DNA from 2 places in the Halovibrio sp. HP20-59 genome. Region 2 is predicted to be linked to the other one. Evidence: predicted binding sites of a transcription regulator. Region 2 holds the regulator's gene; the other holds the start of a gene.
The links. Region 2 encodes FNR, which switches genes on or off when oxygen is low (the NO sensors DNR and NnrR bind a similar motif). Its sites were predicted from a motif close to TTGATNTANATCAA; they were not measured.

Region 1 (5,990 bases), on a different contig from region 2:
GAAAGGCTTCGTCCAGCGCCGTCATCAGTTCGCTTAGCTGGGCGTTGCTTAAGTAGGTTGGGGTGCCACCGCCCAGGTGTAGTTGGGTCATTCGCCGGGAGGTATCGAATAGCGCCCCCTGAACACGTATCTCCTGTTTTAGCCACTGGAGGTATTCGGCGGCTCGCTCGGTATTATGAGTAATGATTTTGTTGCAGGCGCAGTAATAGCACAGGCTCTTGCAGAACGGGATATGCACATAGACCGAAAGCGGCTTGGGTGCTGCGGCCCGGTTACTGCGCTCGGCAGCGCTACGGTAGTCATCCTCGGCAAACGCCGCATGAAATTGGGGCGCGGTGGGATAAGAAGTGTACCGCGGGCCTGGGCGGTCATATTTCTCTACCAGGGGGCGATTGAAGAGCAGTTCATCTTGCATGATCGAAATAGGTCTCTGAAAAGGGGCTCTAAAAGAGGTCTCTGAAAAAGAACTCTGGAAGTGGGCACAGCAAGCATTGGTTAATATTCATACAATATACGTTTTAAAAACTGCCTGCATCCAGCTTGCCTACTCGGCAGCGTTATCCTCTTTTGAAAGCCACTCCGATATGACCTGTGTCAAAAGCCAATAAAAAATAGGTGACTAAAATGCTCGGACTTTCCCCGTAAGGAGTCTCGCTATGGAGCTTGTATGTCCCGCTGGTAACCTGCCCGCCTTAAAGCGCGCCGTCGATGAAGGTGCCGACGCTGTCTATTTCGGTTTCCAGAACATCACCAACGCACGGCAATTCGCCGGGCTAAACTTTACCGACAAACGTGCCCGGGAGGGGATCGATTACGTCCACCGACATGGCAAACGCGTTTTTTGCGCTATTAATACCTACCCCCAGCCCGATGGCTGGCAACACTGGACTCGGGCCGTGGATCAGGCCGCCGAACTGGGCGTGGATGCGCTGATTCTCGCCGATATGGGGCTGCTCGACTACGCTACTCGCCATCACCCCGAGATCTCGCGGCACCTTTCAGTGCAGGGTTCGGCGACTAGCCATGAAGCGCTACGCTTTTACCGCCAGCATTTCGGCATCAAGCGCGCCGTGCTGCCACGGGTGCTGTCAATCACTCAGGTACGCGACCTGGCCAAGCAAACACCGGTAGAGCTGGAAGTGTTCGCTTTCGGCAGTCTGTGCATCATGGCCGAAGGACGCTGCTATCTCTCCTCCTACCTGACCGGCGAATCGCCCAATACCCGGGGCGTCTGCTCGCCGGCAGCCCACGTGCGCTGGGAAGAGACTCCGCAAGGCTTAGAATCGCGCCTAAACAATGTGCTTATCGACCGCTACGCCGAAGGCGAGCGCGCTGGCTACCCCACCCTATGCAAGGGTCGCTTCGAGGTAGCGGGTGAGACTTACCACGCCATCGAAGAACCCACCAGCCTCAATACCCTGGAGCTATTGCCGGAGCTGCGCGACCTGGGCATCAGTGCGGTCAAAATTGAAGGTCGCCAGCGCAGCCCTGCCTATGTCTCGAAAGTAGCCAGTATTTGGCGTCAGGCGCTCAACCGCCTAGCGACTGAGCCTGAACGCTTTCATCCAGAAGCTGCCTGGATGTCCGGCCTTGCCGAGCTTTCCGAAGGCGCCATTACCACCTTGGGCGCCTATGAACGGCGCTGGAAATAGGAGCTAACAATGTCGAGCACCACACTGCCCCAACAACCGATCTCGTCCAGCGATCCTCTACAGCTTTCCCTCGGGCCGGTTCTTTTTTACTGGACGCGAGAGCGCTATGAGGCGTTCTACCGTGAAGCAGCCGACTGGCCGGTAGAGATTATCACCTTAGGCGAAACCGTCTGCTCCAGGCGTCGCGACATGAAATTGGACGACTGGGTAGGCATTGGGCGCGAGCTTGCCCAGGCGGGCAAGCAGGTTGTACTCGCCAGCCAGACACTGATCGAGTCTGAGGCCGACCTGCGTGACCTGCGCAAGCTCTGCGATAACGGTGACTTTATTGTCGAGGCCAATGATCAGAGTGCCCTGCAACGCCTCTCCAGTGCCGGACTGCCGTTCATCGCCGGTGCTGCGCTCAACCTTTACAACCCGGCGACACTGGGCGTTATGGCCCGTGCCGGCATGCGGCGTTGGCAAGCGCCGGTGGAAATGTCACAGCAAGACTTAGCCAAGCTTATTCACGATTGCCACCAGGCAGGCATTCCCCACCCATGCGAAGTATTCGCCTACGGGCATCTCCCCTTGGCCTGGTCGTCACGCTGTTTTACCGCCCGGCGTCACCAAACACCCAAAGACCGCTGCAAGTTCGTCTGCCAAAAATACCCCGAAGGCTTGGTGCTACGTTCACAAGAGTCCCGGGATGTTTTTACCCTGAACGGTATTCAAACCCTTTCCAGCGCCTGCCAGGATCTGCGCCATGAACTGACGGTCATGGCGGATATGGGGGTGGCAGTGGCGCGTCTCAGCCCAAGAGCGGAAGGCATGGCCGAGGTAGCCAACGCCTTCGATCAGGCCCGACACGGTAGGTTGCCTGCTCCCGACCCGTTGGCATTGGTGGAGGCCGACATCTGCGACGGTTACTGGTACGGCCGACCGGGTATGGATAATACCCGCACGATGATCGACTAAAGCAATAGCCTAAGCGCCACCACGCCTTACTATTTTTCTTCATCGCTTTTGATCTGGGTCATTCTTTGAAAATCCTGAACGCTTATCCTAAAACACAACATATAGTATTTATTTTAATAAATGTGTACATATATAGGTGAATTAGGTGAAAGACTCCACCAGTGTTCAGGTAGCAAAGCATCATATTGACGTCGCCTCAACGGTCAACGAGTACCTCCAACGCGCCGACTGGCGTGTTCATGCCAATGCCAACCAGGGCTACTCATTGGGTGGTTTGATACTCAATGTATCGGGCAAGTTGATCGCTAATTACTGGCTCGATGAAATTTATCCACACGCCGTGGGGGAAGCCCATCGAGAAGGTGATTTGCATATTCACGACCTGGATATGCTGTGCGGCTATTGCGCCGGCTGGTCGCTGCGTACTTTGCTGCATGAAGGATTCAATGGGGTGCCGGGGCGCGCCGAAAGCCATCCACCCCGCCACCTTTCCAGTGCCCTGGGGCAAATGGTCAACTTTCTCGGCACCCTGCAGAACGAGTGGGCCGGGGCACAAGCCTTCAGTTCTTTCGATACCTATCTGGCACCCTACGTGCGTAAGGATGGCCTTTCATACGCCCAGGTAAAGCAGGCGATACAGGAGTTTATTTACAATCTCAACGTGCCGTCGCGCTGGGGTAGTCAGACACCTTTCACCAACTTGACCTTCGACTGGGTCTGCCCCAACGACTTGCGCCAGCAGGTGCCGGTTATCGGCGGCGAGGAGCAGCCGTTCAGCTACGGTGAGCTGCAGGTTGAAATGGACCTAATCAACCGGGCCTATTTGGAAGTCATGGAGGCCGGGGATCGCCACGGGCGTGTGTTCACCTTCCCTATACCCACTTATAACATCACTCATGATTTCGACTGGGAAAGCGACAACGCCGAGCGGCTCTTCGCACTGACCGCCAAGTACGGCCTGCCCTACTTTCAGAACTTTCTAAATTCGGATCTGGAACCTCACATGGTGCGTTCCATGTGCTGCCGCCTGCAGCTTGATTTGAGTGAACTGCTCAAACGCGGCAACGGTCTGTTCGGTAGCGCGGAGCAAACCGGATCGCTGGGGGTAGTAACGATCAATTGCGCCCGGCTGGGCTACCGCTTCGCCGGCGACCGGGCCGGGCTGCTCAGCGAGCTGGATCGCCTAATGTCGCTCGGGCGCGATAGCCTCGAACTCAAGCGCGAGCGCATTCAGCAACTGATAGATCAGGGGCTCTACCCCTTTACCCAGCGTTATCTGGGCACGCTGCGCAATCATTTCTCCACCCTAGGAGTGAATGGGCTCAACGAAATGGTGCGCAACTTTACTGGAGATCGCTGCGATATCGCCGATTCAGAGGGGCTACAGCTGGCGCTTGATCTGCTTGACCACGTCCGCGAGCGAATGCGCGAATTTCAAGAACAGACCGGCCATATGTACAACCTCGAAGCCACACCGGCGGAAGGCACGACTCACCGTTTTGCGCGGGAGGATCTGGCCCGTTTTCCTGCCATTCTCCAGGCTGGCACACCCGAGGCGCCCTATTACACCAATTCCAGTCAATTGCCGGTAGGCCATACCGATGATCCCTTTGAGGCACTTAGCCACCAGGATCCCTTACAGACGCGCTATACCGGCGGCACGGTACTGCACCTCTATATGCGCGAACGGATTACCTCGGCCTCGGCCTGCCGCAAGCTTGTAAAAACGGCACTTTCTCACTTTCGCTTACCCTACCTCACAGTGACGCCGACCTTTTCGATCTGCCCGGTACATGGCTACCTGTCCGGTGAACACGAGTTCTGCCCCAAGTGCGATGAAGTACTCTGGGCGCAAACGGCGAACGCAACCTACATCGCCACTGCATGAGGCTATTGCCTCAGTTTTATCAACACATAAAAGGAGCACACAAATGCAAACCACTCAATATGCTAACTTGCCCACTGAACAGCGCCAGCGCTGCGAAGTCTGGACCCGCGTCATGGGTTACCACCGGCCAGTGAGCCAGTTCAATATCGGCAAGCGTGCCGAACACCAGGAACGCCGCCATTTTGCCGAAGGCGCCGCCTCTCAGTAGCTGACATTCCCTTCTTTTTCACCACGGCTGGGTGCCCGGCAATAGGCACCCAGCAGGGTTATCACTATGTCGCTTATAACGACCCTTGACGATGCCAGCAATGAAACTGCCACGGTTCGGCTGCCTATTGCCGGCCTTGTCCCCATAACGACCCTGGACTATCCCGATCATCTGGCGTGCGTTGTCTTTTTACAAGGCTGCCCGCTACTGTGCGGCTACTGCCACAATCCCACCATGATCGCGCCGCGACGAGGCGAGCTTCATGAGTGGCAGGCGGTGCTGGAATTCCTGGCCACTCGCCAAGGCCTGCTGGAAGCCGTGGTTTTCAGCGGTGGAGAGCCAACCCTGAATACCGGTTTGCCAGCGGCGATTAAGCAAGTAAAAGCCATGGGCTTTAAGGTAGGGCTGCATACCGCCGGCGTTTATCCTGAACGCCTAACGCGGCTACTGCCGGACCTTGACTGGGTGGGATTGGATGTTAAAGGGCGTGGAAAAGCATTTGACCGTATCTGTGGCCGCCCCGGCATGTGGCAGCTGCATGCCCGCAGTTTGGGGGCCATAATTGAAAGCGGGGTCAGCTTCGAGTGCCGCACCACCATCCACTGGCAAGATTTTCAGCTTGGCGACGTGGAACGCCTGGCGCTAACCCTTGCCGACTGCGGTGTACGCCACTACGCGCTACAGCTGGCTCGCAGCGAGCAATGTCTTGACCCCACCTACTCTCAGCGAGTTGCCGATATTCCATCTACAGTTCAGATGAGCGCACTGATCAACCGTTTGAAACCGCACTTTGAGCAGCTTGAGCTAAGACACTAACGCTGTCTTTCTTGACCCAGCTTAGCATTAGTACACCTATGTTCTTATTGCAACTTACTGAACATTCATACAACATGTTTGTTTTATAGATTGGCTACTATCGGAGCACAGCGCACTCCATGCATCTCACCCGATTCACCGATTATTCAATACGCGTATTGATCTTTCTTGCCGTAAAAGGAGAAGAACGCTCTACCATCAATGAGATCGCAGAGACCTTTGATATCTCCCGCAATCATTTGATGAAAGTCGTTCAAGAGCTTAGTCAGAAGAACTACGTTACTGCTATCCGAGGTAAGAATGGCGGCTTACTGCTCACACGTGACCCTGCGACTATCGTGCTGGGCCAGCTTGTGCGCGAAATGGAACATGGCATGGAGTTAGTCGAGTGCTTTCATAGCGACAATAGCTGCATTATCACACCCTCATGTCGGCTACGGCCCATCTTAAACGAAGCATTGACAGCGTT
Region 2 (5,990 bases):
GACGAGGATGAAAACGACCTGAGTCCTGAGCAGCGCCGCCAGCGTCAGCAGGCACAGCCAAGACCTTCTGAAAAATCAGCGGCCGACACACCCGACGACCAAGAGCCTCGGCCATGAATCCAACGGGGCTTGATCTACCGCCACTAATGGCGGCGTTTGTGTTTGGCTTGATGGGCGGCGCCCATTGCATCGGCATGTGCGGTGGCATCATGAGCGCACTCACCTTTGCAGTGCCGCCCAGCATGCGTCATCCGGCGCGTATGGGCGGCCTGCTACTCAGCTATAACGCAGGTCGTATTATCAGCTATATGAGCGCAGGCGCGCTGGTGGCCCTGCTAGGCACACTGTTTTCGCTTTCCTCTACGGCACGCCTGCTGCTGCAGGTATTTGCCGCGCTGATGCTGATATTAATGGCGCTGTATATCGCCAACTGGTGGAAGGGACTGCTCAAGGTTGAAGCGGTGGGCCGCCGCCTATGGCGCTTTATCGAGCCCGTGGGTAGGCGCTTAATGCCGGTGGTGCATATCCCCCAAGCCTTCGCGCTGGGTGCACTATGGGGCTGGCTGCCCTGTGGGTTGGTCTACTCCATGCTGGCCTGGAGTTTGGCGATTGCCGACCCGCTGCAAGGCGCCCTGCTCATGGGCGCATTCGGTCTTGGCACTCTCCCTGCACTACTCGCTACAGGCCTCGCCGCGCGCCAGCTAAGCCATTTGATTCGTCACCCCGCAACGCGCAGCCTGGCCGCGGTGACGATTATCGCTTTTGCACTGTGGCAGTTGTGGGCGCTCACGGCGCACACCCTCTAATAGCATGACGTGGCTCAACGTTTGTACCGGTCGCTAGGATTAAGCTAGCGGTAGTCCCTAACGTTGGAGCGCCTTTCCCATGCCCGTTCATGCCCTTGCGGCTTCACCTCGTGCCGCTTCCGCTGCGGCAGCGCCCACGCAGCCGGAGTGGGATGAAGCCTTGCTGCGCCGCTACGATACCAGTGGCCCACGCTATACCTCTTACCCGACAGCGCTGTCGTTTCACGACCAATTTACGCCCAGCGACCTAACCCAGGCGATGGAACGCAGCAATGCCAGCCATCGCTCGCTATCGATTTATGTCCATGTGCCCTTCTGCCGCAAGATCTGCTTTTACTGTGCGTGTAATAAAATCGCTACCAAAAACACCGCCCTGGCCGAGCCCTATTTAACCCGGCTTGACCGGGAAATGGTGCTGACCGCCCGCCACTTGGATACATCACGACCGGTGGAGCAGCTGCATTGGGGCGGCGGTACACCCACCTTTCTCAGCTTAAACCAGATGGGCGACCTGATTGACCGTTTGGATGCGCGCTTTGGCCTTTCGTCCGCGGCTGATCGCGACTACGCGATTGAAATAGATCCCCGCGAAGCGGATGTGTTTACCCTCCGCCACCTTCAAGCGCTAGGCTTTAACCGCATTAGCCTGGGTGTGCAGGATTTAAACCCGCTGGTGCAGAAAGCGATTAACCGTATTCAGCCACGGGTGCTCACTGAAACGCTCATGGATGAGGCCCACCGCCTGGGCTTTCGCTCGCTCAACCTCGACCTCATTTATGGCCTGCCGTTTCAAACCGAAAAGAGCTTCGCGGATACACTGCGTCAAGTTATTGAGCTAAACCCGGCGCGCCTATCAGTGTTTAACTACGCCCATATGCCCGAGCGCTTTGCACCCCAGCGGCGCATCAATGTCGATGACTTGCCGGGTGGCGAAGAAAAGCTGGCGATTCTGCGCACCACCATCGAAATGCTCACCGCAGCAGGCTACGTGCATATCGGCATGGATCACTTTGCCCGCCCAGACGATAGCTTGGCGGTTGCCCAGCGCGAAGGCTCGCTACAGCGCAACTTCCAGGGCTATTCCAGCCACGCTCAGTGCGACTTGGTCGGGCTTGGCGTTTCGGCAATTTCACGCATTGATGACGTCTATGCCCAAAATCCTAGCGAGCTGGCCCGCTACGAAGCGGCGATGGATCAGGGCTGGCTAGCTACGGGACGTGGCGTAAGGTTGAGTAATGACGACCTTATCCGCCGAGACGTCATTGAGCGACTGATGTGCGATATGCGCATTGACCTGGCCGCCGTTGGTCAGCGCTGGGGCATTGATGCCCCGCGCTACTTTGCACCCGCGCTTGAACGCCTGGAGGTTGCCGAGCAGGATGGTTTACTGACCCGCAGCGGCGACCAACTTAACGCCACGCCCATGGGGCGGTTACTGATTCGCCATCTAGCCATGGCATTTGATACTCACCTACCTGGGCAAACAGGTCAGCGCTACTCAAAGATTGTTTAATCACCTTTGGGCAGGCATGCTAAAGCGGCTATAATAAGTAAGGTTTTTCTAATTGATAAGCGTGACCCACTCAAGGAGCAACGCATGTCGGAACCTATGAGCTATCGCCGCTCACTACTCCACGAAGCACGCTGCCAAACCTGCAGCTTGAGCTCACTTTGCCTGCCGCTTGCCCTTGAGCTGGAAGATATGGGGCAGTTCGATGCGATTATTCGTCGCCGAGCGCCGCTCAAAAAAGGCGAGCCGCTGTTTCGCCAAGGCGACACCTTTACCAGCGTTTACGCGGTACGTTCGGGCAGTTTGAAACAGATCACTGCCGAAGGTAACGGCAGCGAGCAGCTGACCAATTTCTATCTCCCCAGTGAGTTAGTCGGGTTAGATGGCATTGACGAAGAGCAGTACCCCGGCAGCGTAATCGCCCTGGAAACCACGACCATTTGCGAGATCCCCTTCGATCGCCTGGATTTACTCTCCGAGGAGCTGCCTGAGCTGCGCGGCCAGCTGTATCGCAGCATGAGTAAAGAGTTGCGCGATGACCGGCGCATGATGCGTCTGCTGTCGCGTAAAACCGCCGACCAGCGGCTGGCAAGCTTTCTAATTACCCTTTCGGATCGTTTTCGGCGCCGGGGCTACTCGCCTTATAGCTTTCGCCTTTCCATGCCCAGGGCCGATATCGGCAATTACCTGGGCTTAGCGGTGGAAACGGTCAGCCGTATATTAAGCCGCTTTCAGCAACAAAACGTGGTGGCAGTTTCGGGCCGTGAGGTCAATATCCTCGACATGCCACGTTTGCTTACCCTCGCCGAAGAGGAAGAACAAACGGCTAACTAACGTTAAAAGCCTGGATGCGCCCAGCCAAGAGTTCTGCCTGCCTGGCTTCCAACCCTGCAAAATCATACAGTTGACGGTCTGCGAGCTGCGAAGGTGCGATATTGGTGACGGCTTTAAACATACTTTCCAAGCGGCCAGGAAACTTTTTATCCCACTCAGCAAGCATCTCTTTGACCACTTGGCGCTGCATATTGGGCTGGGAGCCGCATAGATTGCAGGGAATGATCGGAAATTCCATTAGCCGCGAAAATTCGGCGATATCTGCCTCTTTGCAGTAGGCCAGCGGCCGAATAACGATGTTCTTACCATCATCTGATAGCAGTTTTGGCGGCATCGCTTTCAAGTTGCCGCCGAAAAACATATTCAGAAACAGCGTTTCCAAAATATCTTCACGGTGATGACCCAAGGCAATTTTGTTGGCGCCAATCTCTTCGGCAAAGCCGTAAAGCGAGCCGCGTCTTAGCCGTGAACAGAGCGCGCAGGTGGTTTTGCCTTCCGGCGTTTTCTCTTTCACTACCGAGTAGGTATCGCGCTCGACAATATGGTACTCCACGCCCTGCTTATCCAGATATTTTGGTAGCACGTGTTCAGGAAAACCCGGCTGCTTTTGGTCTAAATTGACCGCCACCAAGGAGAAGTTGACCGGCGCGTTGCGCTGCAAATTGCGCAGAATCTCCAGCATGGTATAGCTATCCTTGCCGCCGGAAAGACACACCATCACACGATCACCTTCATTGATCATTTGGTAATCAATAATCGCATTGCCCACTTCTCGACGCAGGCGCTTTTGCAGCTTGTTAAATTCGCGCTTTTGTTTGGCTGCCAGCGCTGACTGATCGTGCTCAGCGTCCGTGGGGGCGGATAACGTCGTTTCAAAATCAGCGGGGGCAAAATGATCAAGCGATTGCATGGTATAGGCACTGCCGAGGAGATGGTGAGATGAGAAACGCTAGAGAGCAAAATTAAAGCATCATTCTAACAACACTCACCGCTTGAACCAACGATGGCTTGCCCCTCCCTAACCTATGCGCCTCTTACTCATCCCTAGGCAGTTCCGCCATAAGGCGCTGTAAACGCATATACAACAGTGCGCTTGAGGTTGCCTCACCGAGTACACTCTGACCTCCCATGGCGGGTACTTGCCAGCACGCCAGTGCCTGGGCAAAGCTACTGGGTGCCTCCAACAACGGGCGCAGGCGGCGCAGCTGGCGCTGGTGCAGCTTCGCCACATCGACCTGGGCATTAGGCAGTGCGAAGTTCAAGCGACGACGAAGGAGTGTATTGAGCCCCCCAATTCGCTTTGCTAATTGCCACCCCACAATTGGTCGATTGCCGATAAATTCCACTAGTGCGCTTAAGCTATTACTGTTTGAGTCGGTTATTTCACCCACTTTGTACAGCAACTGATGACGTCGTAGTAAAGCGCTGTCCGGCTGCTCGACGGTGCCTAGCGTCGCCTCAAAGGCACGGCTGGTATGCACCTGCTGTTGACTCAGCACGACCGCCGCAACACTGATCACTGACGATGACGGCATGGACGTTTCATAACAGGCCAGCGCGACAAGCTCATCGCCCATATAGGGCTGAAATAGCCACGCATAGGGCGAATGAGCACAGCGGCGCCGATCGCTTTCACGGCGCATGGTACGTAGAGGCCCGCTAAAGAGCGCCACGTGTTTGTCCAATATCCCTATTCCACTCACGAATACTCCAAATGATAACGATGGGAAAGACGCTGCTTGAAGTCTTTCACAATGTGCAGCGCCTCGCGCAGTAGGTCCCGTTCAAGCGAAGAGAGGTCTTGCACCACCACGCGGTTCGCGCGACTGCCCTTTTGGGAGTCAGTTTCTTGCCCATTGCTCGCCGTATCCAAAATGCTGAGCTGCTGTTTAAGGCGCAGTTCGGTGAAAAGTGCCAAGGCCTCGCCTAAGTCATCAGCAAAACGGCGGTCCAAACGACCGTCGGCGGCCAGTGCGTCTAAGCGCTCAAACGTCGAAGTGGCACTAATACGTCGCTCAAGCGCCATGGTGCGCACGCCGTGAACAATCGGGAAAATGCCGCCTTTTTTAATATCGATACCGTGTTGAGGCTTTTTCAGCGAGCCAAACAGTGTCAGCGGCGTTGAAAAGCGTAGTGCCGTGCGCGCAAAGTAGGACAGCAGCAGCTCATCGCCTGAACAGCGTTTAAACAGTTCCTCGCGGACACTTTCCAGCAGGCTCGGGTTACCCGCCACAGCGTGGGCATCGAGCATTATCGCTAGTTTTAACAGACTGTCGCCATCACGCTTGCTAGCCCATTTGGCTATATTGCTTTTCCACTGCGATACCGTGGCCACCCACTCGGGATTCGATACCATAATATTGCCGGGGCATGGCGGGTAACCCAGCTGAATCAAGGTATCGGTGAGCGTTTGCATGTGGCTTTCCAGGCCGGGCCACTGCGCATCATCGGCGAGAATCAAGCCGTTATCCTGGTCCGTTTTAAGAATTTGCTCGCCGCGACCCTCACTGCCCATGACCATCATGCAGCTCTGCTCGCGATACTGCTCCTCAATAGTGAACTCCCAGGCTTTACTCATGATACGGCCATTCAGCGCGGCGAGCAGATCCATAGCGAAACGCAGTTTTACCCCTTGGGCCATGAGCGCTTTAACAAGCTCAGGGGTGCGTTGGCTAGCCGCCGAGAGCGCTTGCAAACTGGTCGCCTGCTCGACCTGTAAACTGACGACGTAGCTACGGCTTGAGAAGTAGCTAAGTACGTCAGTGAGCTCGACAACGCCTTTCAAGGCGTTGTTCTCCATCACGACCACGCGCGCCACTTTGTGCCGCGTCATAAGGACC

Region 1: the regulator FNR is predicted to act here: its motif matches at 2,658-2,671, upstream of RZA33_RS08840 (ribonucleoside triphosphate reductase).

The regions. Positions count from the first base shown of each region.
Region 1 covers NZ_JAWJUW020000006.1:55,319-61,308, reverse strand. The annotation lists gene hemN (oxygen-independent coproporphyrinogen III oxidase) at 1-415, opposite strand, end outside; gene ubiU (ubiquinone anaerobic biosynthesis protein UbiU) at 657-1,652, shown strand; gene RZA33_RS08845 (U32 family peptidase) at 1,662-2,609, shown strand; gene RZA33_RS08840 (ribonucleoside triphosphate reductase) at 2,755-4,497, shown strand; gene nrdD (anaerobic ribonucleoside-triphosphate reductase) at 4,541-4,705, shown strand; gene RZA33_RS08830 (anaerobic ribonucleoside-triphosphate reductase activating protein) at 4,772-5,521, shown strand; gene RZA33_RS08825 (Rrf2 family transcriptional regulator) at 5,641-5,990, shown strand, end outside.
Region 2 covers NZ_JAWJUW020000001.1:130,729-136,718, reverse strand. The annotation lists gene ccoS (cbb3-type cytochrome oxidase assembly protein CcoS) at 1-117, shown strand, start outside; gene RZA33_RS00650 (sulfite exporter TauE/SafE family protein) at 114-806, shown strand; gene hemN (oxygen-independent coproporphyrinogen III oxidase) at 886-2,319, shown strand; gene fnr (fumarate/nitrate reduction transcriptional regulator Fnr) at 2,404-3,150, shown strand; gene ttcA (tRNA 2-thiocytidine(32) synthetase TtcA) at 3,143-4,060, opposite strand; gene RZA33_RS00630 (DNA polymerase III subunit epsilon) at 4,185-4,823, opposite strand; gene RZA33_RS00625 (DUF294 nucleotidyltransferase-like domain-containing protein) at 4,850-5,990, opposite strand, start outside.